DNA from 3 places in the Tepidibacter aestuarii genome. Region 1 is predicted to be linked to each of the others. Evidence: a T-box and tRNA genes for the amino acid it is inferred to sense, from the RefSeq annotation. Region 1 holds a T-box; the other regions hold tRNA genes.
The links. A T-box is a leader RNA that pairs with one kind of tRNA and senses whether it is charged. The one in region 1 lies ahead of thrS (threonine--tRNA ligase), so its partner is inferred to be a tRNA-Thr.

Region 1 (4,848 bases):
TGATTTTTTACTTGGAAGAAGTGTTAATTCAGCTTATGAAGATTTTGGTTTTCCTGAGGATTTGGCAACTAAAATTGAAATTGTAGAAAATATAAAAGATAAATTAATTGAACTGGGTAAAATAGTTAATGTATTTTATTACTAAGGAGGAAACAAATGACAATTATGATGAAGATACTATTTTTAGGATCAATAGGAGCTGTTATAGGTTGGGTAACTAATATACTTGCCATAAAGTTAATATTTAGACCTATAAAACCTGTAAATATACCTATTATAAACTTAAAAATAGAGGGACTTATACCAAAAAGAAGAAAAGAAATAGCAAAATCTATAGGAGATGTAGTAGAACAGGAACTTATATCTGTAGAAGATATAATAACTAATATGATAAAAGAAGAAGATAAGGAAAACCTTATAAAGGCTGTAAAACTCAAGGCTGATGAGATTATAGAACAAAAGCTTCCTCCATTTATACCTGTAACATTTAAAGGTATGATAAAAGAATATTTGGACAAAATAATTCAAGAAGAAATAGGACAGGTAATAGGAGATTTAAGTGGATATTTAATTCATAAATCAGCAAAAAGAATAAAAATAGGAAAAATGGTAGAAGATAAAATAAATGAATTTGATTTAGAAAAATTAGAAGAAATAATAATAAGTATAGCTAAAAAAGAATTAAAGCATATAGAGGTATTAGGACTTATATTAGGATTTTTTATAGGTATACTTCAAGGTATAATTGTAATTAATTTTTAAAAAAACATTGACAATTTATTTTATGAGATATATAATCATATAAAATCAAATTAATGATAAAGCGATGAATAAGGAAGAGTAGATTATACCCAGTTTCAAGAGAAGAAGTGTCACCGGCTGAGAGCATTTCTAAATATGGATAATTGAAAACTACCTTAGAGTTGAATTGAGTAGTCTTTAGATGAAAAATTTAGGATGATTACCTTATAATCTTCAAGAGGGCTTTTGCCAACTTGGGTGGAACCGCGAGATTATACTCGTCCCAGATTTTATGGGACGAGTTTTTTATATTTAAAATCAAAATAACTGATAAATACAGGAGGGTGAAGATGATGGGTAAAGTAAAGGTTACTTTAAAAGATGGATCAGTAAAAGAATTTGATAAAGGTATATCTATACTAGATGTTGCTAAATCAATAAGCGAAGGGCTTGCAAGAAATATAGTTGCAGGACAGGTAAATGGAGATACTGTTGGAGTTAATTATAAATTAGAAGAAGATTCAGAAATTAACTTATTAAAATTTGATGATGCTGAAGGTAAAGAAGTATTCAGACATACAAGTGCTCATATACTAGCTCAAGCTATAAAAAGATTATACCCTGAAGCAAAGCTTGCTATAGGACCAGCGATAGACAATGGATTCTATTATGACCTAGATTTAGAAGAAAGATTAACTAATGATCATTTAGAAAAAATACAAGCTGAAATGAAGAAAATAGTTAAAGAAGATTTAGCTATAGAAGGTTTTGAACTTTCAAAAGAAGAAGCTATAAAATTAATGAAAGAAAAAAATGAAGATTACAAAGTTGAATTAATAGAAGATCTTCCAGAAGGAGAAGTTCTATCTTTTTACAAGCAAGGAGATTTTGTAGACTTATGTAGAGGGCCACACCTTCCGACTACTAAAAAAGTTAAATCTATAAAGCTATTAAGTGTAGCTGGAGCTTACTGGCGTGGTGATGAAAAAAATAAAATGCTTCAAAGAATATACGGTACTTCATTTGAAAAGAATAAAGACTTAGAAGCATATTTAACAATGCTTGAAGAGGCTAAAAAGAGAGATCATAGAAAACTAGGTAAAGAATTAGGACTGTTTGTAATTCCAGATGAAGGCCCAGGGTTCCCATTATTCTTACCAAGAGGAATGGAACTTAAGAATAAATTATTAGAATACTGGAGAGAAATTCATAGAAAAGATGGGTATGTTGAAATAGAAACTCCTATAATATTAAACCAAGGTTTATGGGAGACTTCAGGACACTGGTATCACTATAAAGAAAATATGTACACAGTTCAAATTGATGAATCAGATTTTGCTATAAAGCCTATGAACTGTCCAGGTGGAATGCTTGCATATAAAACTCAAATGCATTCATACAAAGATTTCCCAATGCGTGTTGCGGAATTAGGAAGAGTTCATAGACATGAATTATCTGGAGCATTACATGGACTTATGAGAGTTAGAGCATTTACTCAAGATGATGCACATATATTCATGCTACCTGAGCAAATAAAAGATGAAATAAAAGGTGTTGCTAAGTTAATAGATGAGGTATATAAGACTTTTGGATTTAAATACCATGTAGAATTATCTACAAGACCAGAAGGATCTATTGGAACTGATGAAGAATGGGAAGTAGCTGAAAATGGATTAAGAGAAGCTTTAGAAGAATTAGGACTTGATTATAAATTAAATGAAGGCGATGGAGCTTTCTACGGACCTAAAATAGACTTCCATTTACAAGATTGTATAGGAAGAACGTGGCAATGTGGAACTATACAGTTAGATATGCAGTTACCTCAAAGATTTGACTTAACTTATGTAGGAAAAGATGGAGAAAAGCATAGACCTATTATGATACACAGAGTTGCATTTGGAAGTATAGAAAGATTCATAGGTATATTAATAGAGCACTTTGCAGGTAAGTTCCCATTATGGTTAGCTCCTGTTCAAGTTAAGGTACTTCCTATATCTGATAAATATATAGATTATGCAAATAAAGTAAAAGAAATCTTATTTGATAAAGGAATTAGAGTAGAAATAGATAATAGAGCAGAAAAAATAGGATACAAAATCAGAGAAGCACAACTTGAGAAAGTTCCTTACATGTTAATTGTAGGAGAAAAGGAACAAGAAAATAATGAAATATCTGTTCGTTCAAGAGATAAAGGAGAAATAGGATCTATATCTGTTGATGAATTTATAGAAAGTATATTAAAAGAACAAAAAGAAAGAACTAATAGCTTATAAAGAAAACGCCGGCTCACATGAGTCGGCATTTTTTTATAAATTAAATTAAATAAAAATAGAAAAAGAAGTAATGAAAACTAGAAAATTACAAAATAACACAAAAATATCCAGTTGTGTGTTATAATTTATATAAAATTCTATATATTTGAAATGGTGGTAAAATGGGACATGTGACTTGGCTGACTATAATATTTGGAAGTATACCGGAGGCATTTTTTATACTGCTAATAGCTGTAACGTCTATAGGATATAAAGTTGATTTTAAAAAAATATTTGTTATGTCTGTTATAGAAGGGATATTTTTTTATTTGTATATGAATTATTTGGCACTACCTGTTGATATACATTCATGGATAGTAACAATTATTTTAATACTGTTAATACATTTTTTTTTCAAAATAGATTTAAAGAGTTGTTTCATAGGAATTACTTTTGCTACTATGATTTCATTCTTAATTCAATATTTAAATTTAATATATATATATATATTAAATTTAAAATATATTAATTTATTAGAAAACGAAATTTTGCGTATATTATTTTTTTATCCCTCTTTGATTTTATTAGGAATAGTAGCTTTTATAATATATAAAAAAAATATAGTATTCTATAAATTTTATATGAATAAAGAAAATATGGATTATATAGTAGATAATAAAGCTATATCTACTATGTTTTTAATATTGAATTTTATAATGATAGTAGTATTTGATATGTATGTTAAAATATTTGAAAATGATATTTTTAGCCTAAAAGAAAAAATAAATTTAATAATAGTAGCTTGCTTGTTTTTGTTACTGTTTTTAGTATTGATGATGATATTCAGGTTTGTAGACAAAAATATAAAAAAACAGTATGAAACTATTTTAATAGAAAAAAGTTTAGAAGATATGAAAAAAAATATAAATATTTTAAAAAAACAAAGACATGATTATTTGAGACATATGCAGATTATATCATCTTTGTTGGATGACGATAAGTTTGATAGTGCTAAAGACTATATAGATAATTTAACAGATTATATAAATAGTGAGGCTAAATACATAGATACTGGGAATACATTTTTAAATGCTGTTATAAGCCTTAAAGAGGAACAATCAAAGCACAGGCAGATAGAATTTAAAACTAATGTAAAAAGCAAAATAATAGAATTGAAAATTCCTAATTTTGAAATCTGTAATATAGTATCTAATGTTATAGATAATGCATTTGATGCACTTGATGAAATTGAACAAAATAATAAATATGTAGAATTAACTATTTATGGAGATGAGTTATGTTATATATTTAAGCTGAAAAATAATGGAGAAAAAATAGAGTTTATAGATAGGGTATTTGAAGAAGGATTTAGCACTAAAAAGGGTAAAGATAGAGGATTTGGACTTTATATAGTAAGACAAACTCTTGAAAAATATAAATCTAGTATATTTGTAGAAAGTGATGAGAAAATAACTGAATTTAGTATTGTAATACCTAAGTATTAATGGAGTGATAAACTGTGGTTGGAAATATATCTAATAAAATATCATTGTATTTTCAAAATCAATTAAATCTTGATGAAGAAAATAGAGAGGTAATAGAGTATGGCTCGTTTGTAGTTATAGGTGGCTGTTTTAAAATTATAATGCTAATAATTTTAGGGTTATTATTTGGAGTTTTGAAGTATGCGCTTATAATATCTACTACATTTGCTTTATTCAGAACCTTTTCCGGAGGAGTACATGCTAATACATATAAGGGGTGTATGATTCTCACGATGACTTTATTTATAGGATCATCTATGATTGTTAAATTGTGTGAAAATAATATTAATTATAGTATTTTGATATTATTT
Region 2 (4,848 bases), 880 kb from region 1:
CGATTCCCTAAGTAGCGGCGAGCGAAAGGGGAAGAGCCCAAACCTATGAAGTTTTCTTCATAGGGGTTGCGGATATGCTCACAAGAAAGAGGTATTGTAGTCGAAGAGGTTTGGAAAGACCCACCATAGAAGGTAATAGTCCTGTAGATTAAACAAGAAGACTTTCGAGCATACTCCAGAGTACCACGGGACACGTGAAACCCTGTGGGAAGCTGGGGGGACCACCCCCCAAGGCTAAATACTTCTTGGTGACCGATAGCGTATAGTACCGTGAGGGAAAGGTGAAAAGAACCCCGGAAGGGGAGTGAAATAGAACCTGAAACCCTATGCCTACAAGCTGTGGGAGCACATTTTTAGTGTGACCGCGTACTTTTTGTAGAACGGGCCAACGAGTTACGATAAGTAGCAAGGTTAAGGACTTAGGGTCTGGAGCCGTAGCGAAAGCGAGTCTTAACTGGGCGATTCAGTTACTTGTCGTAGACCCGAAACCGAGCGACCTACCCATGGCCAGGATGAAGCGAAAGTAAAATTTCGTGGAGGTCCGAACCCACGCACGTTGAAAAGTGCGGGGATGAGCTGTGGGTAGAGGTGAAATTCCAATCGAGCTCGGAGATAGCTGGTTCTCCCCGAAATAGCTTTAGGGCTAGCCTCAAGCTTAGAGATGAGGAGGTAGAGCACTGAATGTCCTAGGGGCCCTGTGGGTTACCGAAGACTATCAAACTCCGAATGCCTTTATCTTTTGCTTGGGAGTCAGACTGTGGGTGATAAGATTCATAGTCGAGAGGGAAACAGCCCAGACCGTCAGCTAAGGTCCCTAAATGTAAGTTAAGTGGTAAAGGATGTGGGATTGCACAGACAACCAGGATGTTGGCTTAGAAGCAGCCATTCATTCAAAGAGTGCGTAATAGCTCACTGGTCGAGTGATCCTGCGCCGAAAATTATCGGGGCTAAAACTTACTACCGAAGCTACGGCATTGACTTTGTCAATGGGTAGGGGAGCATTCACTGCGGGTTGAAGCTAGACCGGAAGGACTAGTGGACTGCAGTGAAGAGAGAATGTTGGCATGAGTAGCGAGACGTAGGTGAGAATCCTACGGGCCGAAAACCCAAGGTTTCCTGAGGAAGGTTCGTCCGCTCAGGGTTAGTCGGGACCTAAGCCGAGGCCGAAAGGCGTAGGTGATGGACAACAGGTTGAGATTCCTGTACTACCGATAATCGTTTGAAGAATGGGGTGACGCAGAAGGATAGGCTATCCTACTATTGGATATGTAGGTCCAAGCATTAAGGGAGCATTGATAGGCAAATCCGTCGGTGCAATCCTGAGGTGTGATGGGGAGCGAAATTTAAGTAGCGAAGTAGTCGATTTCATGCTGCCAAGAAAAGCCTCTACTGAGATTAAAGGTACCCGTACCGCAAACCGACACAGGTGGGTGAGAAGAGAATTCTAAGGCTAGCGAGAGAACTTTTGTTAAGGAACTCGGCAAAATGACCCCGTAACTTAGGGATAAGGGGTGCCTCATTAGGGTGTATGCCCGAAGAGGCCGCAGAGAATAGGCCCAAGCGACTGTTTACCAAAAACATAGGTTTCTGCTAAGTCGAAAGACGATGTATAGGAGCTGACGCCTGCCCGGTGCTGGAAGGTTAAGGGGATGTGTTAGACATTAGTCGAAGCATTGAACTTAAGCCCCAGTAAACGGCGGCCGTAACTATAACGGTCCTAAGGTAGCGAAATTCCTTGTCGGGTAAGTTCCGACCCGCACGAAAGGCGTAACGATTTGGGCACTGTCTCAACAAAAGACTCGGTGAAATTGTAATTCCGGTGAAGATGCCGGATACCTGCGACAGGACGGAAAGACCCCATGGAGCTTTACTGTAGCCTGGCATTGGATTTCGATATTACATGTACAGGATAGGTGGGAGACTGAGATACGAGAACGCCAGTTTTCGTGGAGTCATCCTTGGGATACCACCCTTGTAATATTGAGATTCTAACCATAGACCATGAATCTGGTCTTGGGACACTGTCAGGTGGACAGTTTGACTGGGGCGGTCGCCTCCCAAAATGTAACGGAGGCGCCCAAAGGTTCCCTCAGCACGGTCGGAAATCGTGCGAAGAGTGCAAAGGCAAAAGGGAGCTTGATTGCAAGACATACAGGTCGAGCAAGGACGAAAGTCGGGCTTAGTGATCCGGTGGTTCCGCGTGGAAGGGCCATCGCTCAACGGATAAAAGCTACCCTGGGGATAACAGGCTTATCTCCCCCAAGAGTCCACATCGACGGGGAGGTTTGGCACCTCGATGTCGGCTCATCACATCCTGGGGCTGTAGTAGGTCCCAAGGGTTGGGCTGTTCGCCCATTAAAGTGGTACGCGAGCTGGGTTCAGAACGTCGTGAGACAGTTCGGTCCCTATCCGTCGCAGGCGTAGGAAATTTGAGAGGAGCTGTCCTTAGTACGAGAGGACCGGGATGGACATACCTCTGGTGCACCAGTTGTCACGCCAGTGGCATAGCTGGGTAGCTATGTATGGAATGGATAAGCGCTGAAAGCATCTAAGCGCGAAGCCAACCTCAAGATAAGATTTCCCATCTTTATGAGTAAGATCCCAGGAAGACTACCTGGTTGATAGGTTCAAGGTGTAAGCTCAGTAATGAGTTCAGCTGATGAATACTAATAGATCGAGGACTTAACCAAATTTTAAATCTGGTCAATTTTGAAAGTATTAATTTTCAGCAAAAGTGTTGACAAGATAGACTTAAGATGATACAATACATCTTGTTCGACAAAAAAATATGTGGTTATTATAGCAAAGAGGATACACCTGTTCCCATTCCGAACACAGAAGTTAAGCTCTTTAGCGCTGATGGTACTTGGGGGGCAGCCCCCTGGGAGAGTAAGACGTAGCCACGTATGTTCCAAGGTAGCTCAATGGTGGAGCAATCGGCTGTTAACCGATAGGCTGTGGGTTCGAGCCCCACCCTTGGAGCCAAAAAAAAATGCCGAGGTGGCGGAACTGGCAGACGCACAGGACTTAAAATCCTGCGGTCCTTACAGATCGTACCGGTTCGATTCCGGTCCTCGGCACCACAATAACGCGGGATGGAGCAGTTGGCAGCTCGTCGGGCTCATAACCCGAAGGTCGTAGGTTCGAGTCCTGCTCCCGCAACCAGTATGGCCCCTTGGTCAAGCGGTTAAGACACCGCCCTTTCACGGCGGTAACAGGGGTTCGATTCCCCTAGGGGTCACCATTAATAATTGGGCTCATAGCTCAGCTGGGAGAGCACCTGCCTTACAAGCAGGGGGTCACAGGTTCGAGCCCTGTTGAGCCCACCAATTATTCGGCCTGGTAGTTCAGTTGGTTAGAATGCCAGCCTGTCACGCTGGAGGTCGAGGGTTCGAGTCCCTTCCAGGTCGCCAAATAATTAAATTGGGATATTTGAAAAAATAAAAAAGTGCTAGTGTGGCTCAACGGTAGAGCAGCTGACTTGTAATCAGCAGGTTGTAGGTTCGATTCCTATCACTAGCTCCAAAACATGGAGGGGTTCCCGAGTTGGCCAAAGGGGGCAGACTGTAAATCTGTTAGCATCGCTTTCACTGGTTCGAATCCAGTCCCCTCCACCAAATAAAATATGCGGGTGTAGCTCAGTGGTAGAGTTCCGGCCTTCCAAGCCGGCTGCGAGGGTTCGACTCCCTTCACCCGCTCCAAAATATGTGCCTGTAGCTCAGTTGGATAGAGCAGTGGCCTTCTAAGCCACGTGTCCGGGGTTCGAATCCCTGCAGGCACGCCATATACTGGGGATTCGCCAAGTCGGTAAGGCTCAGGATTTTGATTCCTGCATGCGTTGGTTCGAGTCCAGCATCCCCAGCCAATTTAATTTGACCCATTAGCTCAGTCGGTAGAGCACCTGACTTTTAATCAGGGTGTCCCGCGTTCGAGTCGCGGATGGGTCACCAAAAAAACGCGGAGGGGTGTCCGAGTGGCTTAAGGAGCTGGTCTTGAAAACCAGTGACTCCGAAAGGGGCCGTGGGTTCAAATCCCACCTCCTCCGCCAAAAACAACATAATTAAAATGGAGAAGTACTCAAGTGGCTGAAGAGGCTCCCCTGCTAAGGGAGTAGGTCTTTTACGGGGCGCGAGGGTTCAAATCCCTCCTTCTCCGCCATTTTATTTAAGTATCGAGGTGTAGCGCAGTTTGGTAGCGCACGTGGTTTGGGACCATGGGGCCGGGGGTTCGAGTCCCTCCACCTCGACCAAGTAAGGGCTTATAGCTCAGGTGGTTAGAGCGCACGCCTGATAAGCGTGAGGTCGCTGGTTCGAGTCCAGCTAAGCCCACCATATATACAATAAAGTGGGCCTTTAGCTCAGTTGGTTAGAGCGCCCGGCTCATAACCGGTAGGTCTGGGGTTCGAGTCCCTGAAGGCCCACCACTTTATAGGGGTGTAGTTCAGTTGGTAGAACGACGGTCTCCAAAACCGTATGTCGTGGGTTCAAGTCCTGTCACCCCTGCCAAAACTTTTTATTTAAATATCGAGGTGTAGCGCAGTTTGGTAGCGCACGTGGTTTGGGACCATGGGGCCGGGGGTTCGAGTCCCTCCACCTCGACCAAGTAAGGGCTTATAGCTCAGGTGGTTAGAGCGCACGCCTGATAAGCGTGAGGTCGCTGGTTCGAGTCCAGCTAAGCCCACCATATATATAATAAAGTGGGCCTTTAGCTCAGTTGGTTAGAGCGCCCGGCTCATAACCGGTAGGTCTGGGGTTCGAGTCCCTGAAGGCCCACCACTTTATGCCCAGATAGCTCAGTCGGTAGAGCAGGGGACTGAAAATCCCCGTGTCGGTGGTTCGATTCCGCCTC
Region 3 (4,848 bases), 530 kb from region 1:
ATATCATTTATACCAGTTTCTCTTTCTATTATTATTAAAGCTCCTATTTTTTGTCTCGACAAAGAATATATAGCCTCCACTAACTCTTCTATTATTTCATCTATATTTTCTTCATCAAATTCACCTATGGGCTTTGATATAAATTTCGTTCGCCCAATGTATTCAAGTGCCCTTCTGAGTTCAGGCTGAAATACTATAAGTATAGCTATTACTCCTATCGATATAGTGTTCGCTAGTACCCAGTGCACAACATGCAACTGTAAAAGTTCACTTAATTTAGTAGCTACTACAAGTACAAATATTCCTTTTATTAATTGTTCTGCACTAGTTTCTTTTATTAACATGTACAGTTTATAAAACACATAAGCTACTATACTTATATCTATTATATCTAAGATAGTTATGTTCATTATGATATCTTTTATATCCCACAATTTAGTAACCTCCTATAATATTTGTTATTATATATTATTTTACGGATTAATTATTTCATACATTGAGAAATAATTCAATAAGCAAAGCACATATATTTTGCAATATAAGTAAAAAGTATTATTTTTGCTTAAAATAGTTGCTACTTCAGACCGTTTATCTATGTTTTCCATAAATCGAAATCATGTAATTTTTTAAATAAAAAAGCTTAACCATTTAAATGATTAAGCTTTTTGAAATGGCGTACCTGCAGGGATTCGAACCCCGGACACGTGGCTTAGAAGGCCACTGCTCTATCCAACTGAGCTACAGGTACATATTAAATTGGAGCGGAAAACGAGATTCGAACTCGCGACCCTCGCCTTGGCAAGGCGATGCTCTACCACTGAGCCATTTCCGCTCATATGATATTTTGGTGCGGGTGGAGGGACTTGAACCCCCACGCTAAAAGCGCTAGATCCTAAGTCTAGTGCGTCTGCCAATTCCGCCACACCCGCATGTGTGGAGCTAGTGATAGGAATCGAACCTACAACCTGCTGATTACAAGTCAGCTGCTCTACCGTTGAGCCACACTAGCATATATTTTTTTGTAAAATAAAAACCCAAAGATATTTAGCATCTGTGAGCTTGTTCTTCAAATTATTTGGCGACCTGGAAGGGACTCGAACCCTCGACCTCCAGCGTGACAGGCTGGCATTCTAACCAACTGAACTACCAGGCCAAATAATTGGTGGGCTCAACAGGGCTCGAACCTGTGACCCCCTGCTTGTAAGGCAGGTGCTCTCCCAGCTGAGCTATGAGCCCAATTATTAATGGTGACCCCTAGGGGAATCGAACCCCTGTTACCGCCGTGAAAGGGCGGTGTCTTAACCGCTTGACCAAGGGGCCATACTGGTTGCGGGAGCAGGACTTGAACCTACGACCTTCGGGTTATGAGCCCGACGAGCTGCCAACTGCTCCATCCCGCGTTATTGTGGTGCCGAGGACCGGAATCGAACCGGTACGATCTGTAAGGACCGCAGGATTTTAAGTCCTGTGCGTCTGCCAGTTCCGCCACCTCGGCATTTTTTTTGGCTCCAAGGGTGGGGCTCGAACCCACAGCCTATCGGTTAACAGCCGATTGCTCCACCATTGAGCTACCTTGGAACATACGTGGCTACGTCTTACTCTCCCAGGGGGCTGCCCCCCAAGTACCATCAGCGCTAAAGAGCTTAACTTCTGTGTTCGGAATGGGAACAGGTGTATCCTCTTTGCTATAATAACCACATATTGGAGCGGGTGAAGGGAGTCGAACCCTCGCAGCCGGCTTGGAAGGCCGGAACTCTACCACTGAGCTACACCCGCATATTAAGTATTAAGATTAATACTTTCAAAATTGACCAGATTTAAAATTTGGTTAAGTCCTCGATCTATTAGTATTCATCAGCTGAACTCATTACTGAGCTTACACCTTGAACCTATCAACCAGGTAGTCTTCCTGGGATCTTACTCATAAAGATGGGAAATCTTATCTTGAGGTTGGCTTCGCGCTTAGATGCTTTCAGCGCTTATCCATTCCATACATAGCTACCCAGCTATGCCACTGGCGTGACAACTGGTGCACCAGAGGTATGTCCATCCCGGTCCTCTCGTACTAAGGACAGCTCCTCTCAAATTTCCTACGCCTGCGACGGATAGGGACCGAACTGTCTCACGACGTTCTGAACCCAGCTCGCGTACCACTTTAATGGGCGAACAGCCCAACCCTTGGGACCTACTACAGCCCCAGGATGTGATGAGCCGACATCGAGGTGCCAAACCTCCCCGTCGATGTGGACTCTTGGGGGAGATAAGCCTGTTATCCCCAGGGTAGCTTTTATCCGTTGAGCGATGGCCCTTCCACGCGGAACCACCGGATCACTAAGCCCGACTTTCGTCCTTGCTCGACCTGTATGTCTTGCAATCAAGCTCCCTTTTGCCTTTGCACTCTTCGCACGATTTCCGACCGTGCTGAGGGAACCTTTGGGCGCCTCCGTTACATTTTGGGAGGCGACCGCCCCAGTCAAACTGTCCACCTGACAGTGTCCCAAGACCAGATTCATGGTCTATGGTTAGAATCTCAATATTACAAGGGTGGTATCCCAAGGATGACTCCACGAAAACTGGCGTTCTCGTATCTCAGTCTCCCACCTATCCTGTACATGTAATATCGAAATCCAATGCCAGGCTACAGTAAAGCTCCATGGGGTCTTTCCGTCCTGTCGCAGGTATCCGGCATCTTCACCGGAATTACAATTTCACCGAGTCTTTTGTTGAGACAGTGCCCAAATCGTTACGCCTTTCGTGCGGGTCGGAACTTACCCGACAAGGAATTTCGCTACCTTAGGACCGTTATAGTTACGGCCGCCGTTTACTGGGGCTTAAGTTCAATGCTTCGACTAATGTCTAACACATCCCCTTAACCTTCCAGCACCGGGCAGGCGTCAGCTCCTATACATCGTCTTTCGACTTAGCAGAAACCTATGTTTTTGGTAAACAGTCGCTTGGGCCTATTCTCTGCGGCCTCTTCGGGCATACACCCTAATGAGGCACCCCTTATCCCTAAGTTACGGGGTCATTTTGCCGAGTTCCTTAACAAAAGTTCTCTCGCTAGCCTTAGAATTCTCTTCTCACCCACCTGTGTCGGTTTGCGGTACGGGTACCTTTAATCTCAGTAGAGGCTTTTCTTGGCAGCATGAAATCGACTACTTCGCTACTTAAATTTCGCTCCCCATCACACCTCAGGATTGCACCGACGGATTTGCCTATCAATGCTCCCTTAATGCTTGGACCTACATATCCAATAGTAGGATAGCCTATCCTTCTGCGTCACCCCATTCTTCAAACGATTATCGGTAGTACAGGAATCTCAACCTGTTGTCCATCACCTACGCCTTTCGGCCTCGGCTTAGGTCCCGACTAACCCTGAGCGGACGAACCTTCCTCAGGAAACCTTGGGTTTTCGGCCCGTAGGATTCTCACCTACGTCTCGCTACTCATGCCAACATTCTCTCTTCACTGCAGTCCACTAGTCCTTCCGGTCTAGCTTCAACCCGCAGTGAATGCTCCCCTACCCATTGACAAAGTCAATGCCGTAGCTTCGGTAGTAAGTTTTAGCCCCGATAATTTTCGGCGCAGGATCACTCGACCAGTGAGCTATTACGCACTCTTTGAATGAATGGCTGCTTCTAAGCCAACATCCTGGTTGTCTGTGCAATCCCACATCCTTTACCACTTAACTTACATTTAGGGACCTTAGCTGACGGTCTGGGCTGTTTCCCTCTCGACTATGAATCTTATCACCCACAGTCTGACTCCCAAGCAAAAGATAAAGGCATTCGGAGTTTGATAGTCTTCGGTAACCCACAGGGCCCCTAGGACATTCAGTGCTCTACCTCCTCATCTCTAAGCTTGAGGCTAGCCCTAAAGCTATTTCGGGGAGAACCAGCTATCTCCGAGCTCGATTGGAATTTCACCTCTACCCACAGCTCATCCCCGCACTTTTCAACGTGCGTGGGTTCGGACCTCCACGAAATTTTACTTTCGCTTCATCCTGGCCATGGGTAGGTCGCTCGGTTTCGGGTCTACGACAAGTAACTGAATCGCCCAGTTAAGACTCGCTTTCGCTACGGCTCCAGACCCTAAGTCCTTAACCTTGCTACTTATCGTAACTCGTTGGCCCGTTCTACAAAAAGTACGCGGTCACACTAAAAATGTGCTCCCACAGCTTGTAGGCATAGGGTTTCAGGTTCTATTTCACTCCCCTTCCGGGGTTCTTTTCACCTTTCCCTCACGGTACTATACGCTATCGGTCACCAAGAAGTATTTAGCCTTGGGGGGTGGTCCCCCCAGCTTCCCACAGGGTTTCACGTGTCCCGTGGTACTCTGGAGTATGCTCGAAAGTCTTCTTGTTTAATCTACAGGACTATTACCTTCTATGGTGGGTCTTTCCAAACCTCTTCGACTACAATACCTCTTTCTTGTGAGCATATCCGCAACCCCTATGAAGAAAACTTCATAGGTTTGGGCTCTTCCCCTTTCGCTCGCCGCTACTTAGGGAATCGATTTTTCTTTCTCTTCCTCGAGGTACTTAGATGTTTCAGTTCCCTCGGTTCCCCTCCTTAGACTATGTATTCATCTAAGGATACCTAGACATTACTCTAGGTGGGTTTCCCCATTCGGAAATCTCCGGATCAAAGATTGCTTGCATCTCCCCGAAGCTTATCGCAGCTTACCACGTCCTTCATCGGCTCTTGGTGCCAAGGCATCCGCCCTACGCCCTTAATAACTTAACCTAAATTTATTTAAATCTGTTCAATTTTCAAAGTACTAAAGTACGTCGCCAACGAATTAAAAATTCCGTTGCTCAAAGTACTAATATAGTATATAAAATACTAA

Region 2: it has a tRNA-Thr gene. The T-box ahead of thrS (threonine--tRNA ligase) is inferred to sense a tRNA for this amino acid. The anticodon was not compared.
Region 3: it has a tRNA-Thr gene. The T-box ahead of thrS (threonine--tRNA ligase) is inferred to sense a tRNA for this amino acid. The anticodon was not compared.

What each region holds. Positions count from the first base shown of each region.
Region 1 is NZ_OW235315.1:615,761-620,608, forward strand. It holds gene M2214_RS02940 (SpoIIE family protein phosphatase) at 1-145, shown strand, start outside; gene M2214_RS02945 (DUF445 domain-containing protein) at 157-762, shown strand; T-box leader at 818-1,030, shown strand; gene thrS (threonine--tRNA ligase) at 1,095-3,014, shown strand; gene M2214_RS02955 (sensor histidine kinase) at 3,176-4,498, shown strand; gene M2214_RS02960 (accessory gene regulator ArgB-like protein) at 4,513-4,848, shown strand, end outside.
Region 2 is NZ_OW235315.1:3,368,166-3,373,013, reverse strand. It holds rRNA gene M2214_RS16375 (23S ribosomal RNA) at 1-2,690, shown strand, start outside; rRNA gene rrf (5S ribosomal RNA) at 2,790-2,906, shown strand; tRNA gene M2214_RS16365 (tRNA-Asn) at 2,911-2,985, shown strand; tRNA gene M2214_RS16360 (tRNA-Leu) at 2,995-3,083, shown strand; tRNA gene M2214_RS16355 (tRNA-Met) at 3,090-3,165, shown strand; tRNA gene M2214_RS16350 (tRNA-Glu) at 3,170-3,244, shown strand; tRNA gene M2214_RS16345 (tRNA-Val) at 3,254-3,329, shown strand; tRNA gene M2214_RS16340 (tRNA-Asp) at 3,337-3,413, shown strand; tRNA gene M2214_RS16335 (tRNA-Thr) at 3,451-3,525, shown strand; tRNA gene M2214_RS16330 (tRNA-Tyr) at 3,532-3,617, shown strand; tRNA gene M2214_RS16325 (tRNA-Gly) at 3,628-3,701, shown strand; tRNA gene M2214_RS16320 (tRNA-Arg) at 3,708-3,784, shown strand; tRNA gene M2214_RS16315 (tRNA-Gln) at 3,790-3,865, shown strand; tRNA gene M2214_RS16310 (tRNA-Lys) at 3,875-3,950, shown strand; tRNA gene M2214_RS16305 (tRNA-Ser) at 3,960-4,048, shown strand; tRNA gene M2214_RS16300 (tRNA-Ser) at 4,068-4,158, shown strand; tRNA gene M2214_RS16295 (tRNA-Pro) at 4,173-4,249, shown strand; tRNA gene M2214_RS16290 (tRNA-Ile) at 4,255-4,331, shown strand; tRNA gene M2214_RS16285 (tRNA-Ile) at 4,347-4,423, shown strand; tRNA gene M2214_RS16280 (tRNA-Trp) at 4,430-4,505, shown strand; tRNA gene M2214_RS16275 (tRNA-Pro) at 4,525-4,601, shown strand; tRNA gene M2214_RS16270 (tRNA-Ile) at 4,607-4,683, shown strand; tRNA gene M2214_RS16265 (tRNA-Ile) at 4,699-4,775, shown strand; tRNA gene M2214_RS16260 (tRNA-Phe) at 4,782-4,848, shown strand, end outside.
Region 3 is NZ_OW235315.1:85,006-89,853, reverse strand. It holds gene cdaA (diadenylate cyclase CdaA) at 1-434, opposite strand, end outside; tRNA gene M2214_RS00470 (tRNA-Arg) at 672-748, opposite strand; tRNA gene M2214_RS00465 (tRNA-Gly) at 758-832, opposite strand; tRNA gene M2214_RS00460 (tRNA-Leu) at 846-929, opposite strand; tRNA gene M2214_RS00455 (tRNA-Thr) at 935-1,009, opposite strand; tRNA gene M2214_RS00450 (tRNA-Asp) at 1,077-1,153, opposite strand; tRNA gene M2214_RS00445 (tRNA-Val) at 1,161-1,236, opposite strand; tRNA gene M2214_RS00440 (tRNA-Glu) at 1,246-1,320, opposite strand; tRNA gene M2214_RS00435 (tRNA-Met) at 1,325-1,400, opposite strand; tRNA gene M2214_RS00430 (tRNA-Leu) at 1,407-1,495, opposite strand; tRNA gene M2214_RS00425 (tRNA-Asn) at 1,504-1,578, opposite strand; rRNA gene rrf (5S ribosomal RNA) at 1,583-1,699, opposite strand; tRNA gene M2214_RS00415 (tRNA-Gly) at 1,703-1,776, opposite strand; rRNA gene M2214_RS00410 (23S ribosomal RNA) at 1,825-4,745, opposite strand.